DNA from 2 places in the Cellulosimicrobium sp. RS genome. Region 2 is predicted to be linked to the other one. Evidence: riboswitches for the same ligand, from Rfam matches in the RefSeq annotation. Region 2 holds a riboswitch; the other holds the start of a gene.
The links. Region 2 has a riboswitch for FMN ahead of pnuC (nicotinamide riboside transporter PnuC). Riboswitches for the same ligand answer to the same signal wherever they lie in the genome.
Positions count from the first base shown of each region.

Region 1: another riboswitch for FMN. It lies ahead of ribD (bifunctional diaminohydroxyphosphoribosylaminopyrimidine deaminase/5-amino-6-(5-phosphoribosylamino)uracil reductase RibD); the one in region 2 lies ahead of pnuC (nicotinamide riboside transporter PnuC).

Region 1 is NZ_JBJXVU010000008.1:187,130-189,322, forward strand. Features, by position in the region: gene rpe (ribulose-phosphate 3-epimerase) at 1-631, shown strand, start outside; FMN riboswitch at 914-1,039, shown strand; gene ribD (bifunctional diaminohydroxyphosphoribosylaminopyrimidine deaminase/5-amino-6-(5-phosphoribosylamino)uracil reductase RibD) at 1,198-2,193, shown strand, end outside.
Region 2 is NZ_JBJXVU010000010.1:126,702-128,894, forward strand. Features, by position in the region: gene ACI769_RS15780 (MOSC domain-containing protein) at 1-10, opposite strand, end outside; gene ACI769_RS15785 (TetR/AcrR family transcriptional regulator) at 94-852, shown strand; FMN riboswitch at 1,035-1,160, shown strand; gene pnuC (nicotinamide riboside transporter PnuC) at 1,310-2,020, shown strand; gene ACI769_RS15795 (acyl-CoA dehydrogenase family protein) at 2,186-2,193, shown strand, end outside.

The DNA of each region.
Region 1 (2,193 bases), on a different contig from region 2:
CTTCGCGAACCTCGAGCGCGACCTGAACGCGATCGCCACGGCGGACTACGCGCACGTCGACGTCATGGACAACCACTTCGTGCCGAACCTCACGCTCGGGCTGCCGGTGTTCGAGCGCCTGGCGCAGGTGTCGCCCGTCCCGATCGACGCCCACCTCATGATCGAGGACCCAGACCGCTGGGCGCCGGCCTACGCGGAGGCGGGCGCGGCGTCGGTCACGTTCCACGCCGAGGCCGCTGCTGCCCCTGTGCGGCTCGCTCGCGAGCTCCGCCGCCTGGGAGCCCGCGCAGGCGTCGCGCTGCGCCCTGCGACGCCGGTGGAGCCCTTCCTGGACCTGCTGACCGAGGTGGACATGATCCTTGTCATGACGGTCGAGCCGGGCTTCGGCGGGCAGTCCTTCATCGAGGGGACGCTGCCGAAGATCCGGCGGGCGCGCGAGGCCGTGAGCGAGTCGGGCCTCGACGTGTGGATCCAGGTCGACGGGGGAGTGTCCCGCTCGACGATCGAGCGAGCCGCGGACGCGGGGGCGAACGTCTTCGTCGCCGGGTCGGCGGTCTACGGGGCGGAGAGCGTGCCCGGGGAGATCCAGGCGCTGCGCGATCTGGCGGAGGCGTCGGCGCACTCTCACTGACGTCAGGACGGGAAGGGGCCCTCTTCGGGCCCCTTCTTCGTTCCACATAAAATAGTGTGCCAAGCGCACATCTTCCATCCACAAGACCGCGAGAACCTCACCACCGAGCAAGGAGAAAGAGCGGAGCCAGCCGTCGGACGGCGAAGCTCGACGGCTCAGGGGGAGGCGGTGCTCGCGAGCGGCGACCTCGACGGGAGCGGGCGAGGTCGCGTCGGACCGCCGGTCGCACCCGCGCGGGGCGCACCCGGAGTAACATCGGCGGTTGCAGTACGCAGTACGCACGAACGTGCTCCGGGGTCGGTGCAATTCCGAGCCGGCGGTGACAGTCCGCGACCCGCGCCCACGCGCGGTTGACCTGGTGGAACTCCAGGACCGACGGTGAAAGTCCGGATGGGAGGAAGCACGTGCGGCGTGGCCACGCCTCGGCGCGTGGTGCTCCGGCGACCCGCCGGTGCACCCGTCCGGGACGGTGACGGCCTCGCCGTGGTGAGCGACGCCGTCGAGCCCTCGTGGCTCGACCCGCCGCCCGCCCTCACCCCGGAGCGCCCGTGCCCGGGAGGAGGACGATGGGCGAGCATCCCCGCACCCTGACGGTCGACGACGCGATGACGCGCGCGCTCGAGCTGGCGGCCCGAGGGCCGGCGCACGGGCCGAACCCCCGCGTCGGGTGCGTCCTGCTGGGCCCTCCGCCCGGCGCGACCCTGCCCGACGGCGCCGCGCCCGGTTCGATCGACCCGCACCCGCGGCCCGTGCTCGCCGAGGGGTGGCACCGTGGCGCGGGGACGCCGCACGCCGAGGCGGCGGCCCTCGCGGACGCCCGGGCGCGCGGCGTCGACGTGGCCGGCGCGACGGCGGTCGTGACGCTCGAGCCGTGCGCCCACACCGGTCGCACCGGCCCGTGCGCCGACGCCCTCGTCGCCGCGGGCGTGGCGGAGGTCGTGCTCGGCGTCGACGACCCGAACCCCGTCGCCACGGGCGGCGCGCACCGGCTGCGGGCCGCGGGGGTCCGCGTCGTGCGCGGCCTGCGCGCCGCCGAGGGCGAGGAGCTCCTGCGGGTGTGGCTCACGGCCGTCCGGCGCGGCACGCCGTACGTGACGCTCAAGACGGCTACGACGCTCGACGGCTACGTGGCCGCCGCGGACGGGACGAGCCGGTGGATCACCGGGCCCGCGGCGCGCGAGCACGCGCACCGCGTGCGGGCGGAGGTGGACGCGATCGTCGTCGGCACGGGCACGCTCCTGGCCGACGACCCCGAGCTCACCGCGCGGGTGCCCACCCACGGCTCGTCCCACGAGGCCGCGAGCGCCGCGCGTCTGGCGGAGCACCAGCCGTTGCGGGTGGTCGTGGGCCTGCGGGGGATCCCGCCGACGGCGCGGGTCCACGGGGAGGGTGGCGAGCTGGTGCACGTGCTGACGCGGGACGTCGGTGAGGTGCTGGAGCGGCTCGCGGAGCGCGAGGTGCGGCACGTGCTGGTGGAGGGCGGTCCGACGCTGGCGACGGCGTTCCTGGCCGCGGGCGCGGTGGACGAGCTGCACGCGTACGTGGCCCCGGTGCTGCTGGGG
Region 2 (2,193 bases):
GGTCCGGCATGGCCCCAGCCTCGCACCCGGCGCCGCCCCAGGGCCACCGCCCCGGGCCGGGCGAGCGCCGGGTACCGGTGTACCGTCCGGTGCATGACCGACGTCCGCAGCCGCACCCATGCCCAGGCCGTCGACGCAGCGATCGAGCTCTTCACCCGCAAGGGGTACGAGCAGACGACCGTCGAGGAGATCGCCGACGCCGCCCAGGTCAGCCGCGCCACCTTCTTCCGCCGCTACGGGTCCAAGGAGGACGTGGTCTTCGCGGACCACGAGCTCCTGCTCGACGAGGTCGTCGTCATGCTCGCCGCGACGCGGCCCGTGCCCGACGCCGAGGGGCACCTCACGCCCGACCCGACGGTCGACCCGTACCTCGAGGTGTGCCGCGCGGCGCGGCTGGTGTTCGACCACCACGTCGGGCAGCGCGAGACGTCACTCGCCCGCTGGCAGCTCCTCCAGCAGGTGCCGGCGCTGCGCGACCGCGAGCTCGTCACGACCCACCGCTACGAGCGCGCGTTCACCGCGTACCTGCGCGACGCGCTCCCGCCGGACGAGCGCCGGTCGACAGCGTCCATCGCGTTCGCGGCGTCCGTCGTCGCCGTGCACAACGCGCTCCTGCGCCGGTGGTTGCGCTCCCCCGAGCAGGACCTGCGCCCCCAGCTCGAGGAGGCGTTCGCGGACCTGCGCCGCGCCGCCGTCGGCCGGTACGCCGCGCCCGACGCCGCCGCCCAGGAGCGCAGCGGGGACGGCGTGCCCGCGGCGCGGCGCGTCGTCGTAACCGTGGTGGACGCGGACGCGGACGCGCAGGGCGTCGCGGACGACGTCGCGCGCGCCGTCCGCGACGCCCTGGCCTGACCCCTCCCGCCCCGCCCCGCCGAGCAGGTGGTCCTGGTTCGTCTGCGCCCGCGGACGGACCAGGACCACCTGCTCGGCGGCGCAGGGTCGCATCGTGTTTCAGTCCGTGGGACGGTGCGGTGCGAGTCCCGTGCCCGGGGAATGCGCGAGTAGCATCGGCGGTTGCAGAACGCAGTACGCACGAACGTGCTCCGGGGTCGGTGCAATTCCGAGCCGGCGGTGACAGTCCGCGACCCGCGCCCACGCGCGGTTGACCTGGTGGAACTCCAGGACCGACGGTGACAGTCCGGATGGGAGGAAGCACGTGCGGCGCGGCCGTCCTCGGCCGGGCTCTCGCGAGCCCGCGCGACGGGGCGCGGTCTCGCCGTGGTGAGCGACGCCGTCGGGCCCTCGTGGCCCGGCCCGGCCGCCCGCCCTCACCCCGGAGCGCCCGTGCCCGGGAGGACGAGGACATCCGATGGACCTGATCCACGCGCTGTTCGACGCGCAGCTGACGATCGGCGACCAGCATCTGCTGTGGCGCGAGATCGTGGGCAACGGGTTCGGCCTGGCGTCGGCGCTGGGCGGCATGCGGCGCAAGGTGTGGGCGTGGCCCGTGGGCATCGTCGGCAACCTGCTGCTGCTCACGGTGTTCCTCGGCGCGGTGTTCGCGACGCCCAACCCGGTCAACCTGCTCGGCCAGGCGGGCCGCCAGGTGATGTTCGTCGTCGTGTCGGTCTACGGGTGGGTGCAGTGGCGCAAGACCCAGGCGCGGCTCGGCGACGCCGACGCGGACAGCCACGGCGTCGCCGTCGTGCCGCGCTGGGCGTCGTGGCGCCAGCGCGTGTTCCTCGTCGTCGCGCTCGTCGGCGGCACGGCCCTCCTGACCCCGGTCTTCCGCGCGCTCGAGTCGTACGAGCCCGTCTGGGCCGACGCGTGGATCTTCATGGGCTCGCTGCTCGCGACGTACGGCATGGCGAAGGGCTGGGTCGAGTTCTGGCTCATCTGGGTCGCCGTGGACGTCGTGGGCGTGCCCCTGCTGATCTCGGCCGGCTTCTACGCGTCCGCGTTCATGTACGTGTTCTACGGCGCGTTCACGCTCGTCGGGTTCTTCGTGTGGTGGCGCGTCAACCGCCGCGCGGCCGCCGCTGCCGAGGCGGACGCCGCGGCGGCGGGCGCGCCCGCCTGACCCGCCGGTCACCCGACCCCACCCACACCGATACCCCGTCTCGATTGACTGAGACGGGGTATCGCTGCACTATGGGAGGGACCGCCGCCGACGCCGGGCCCGCACCCCGGGCAACCGCGTCGAGGACGGTCGACCGACCGCAGCCGCCCTCCCAGGGGAGCACCGATGCCCAC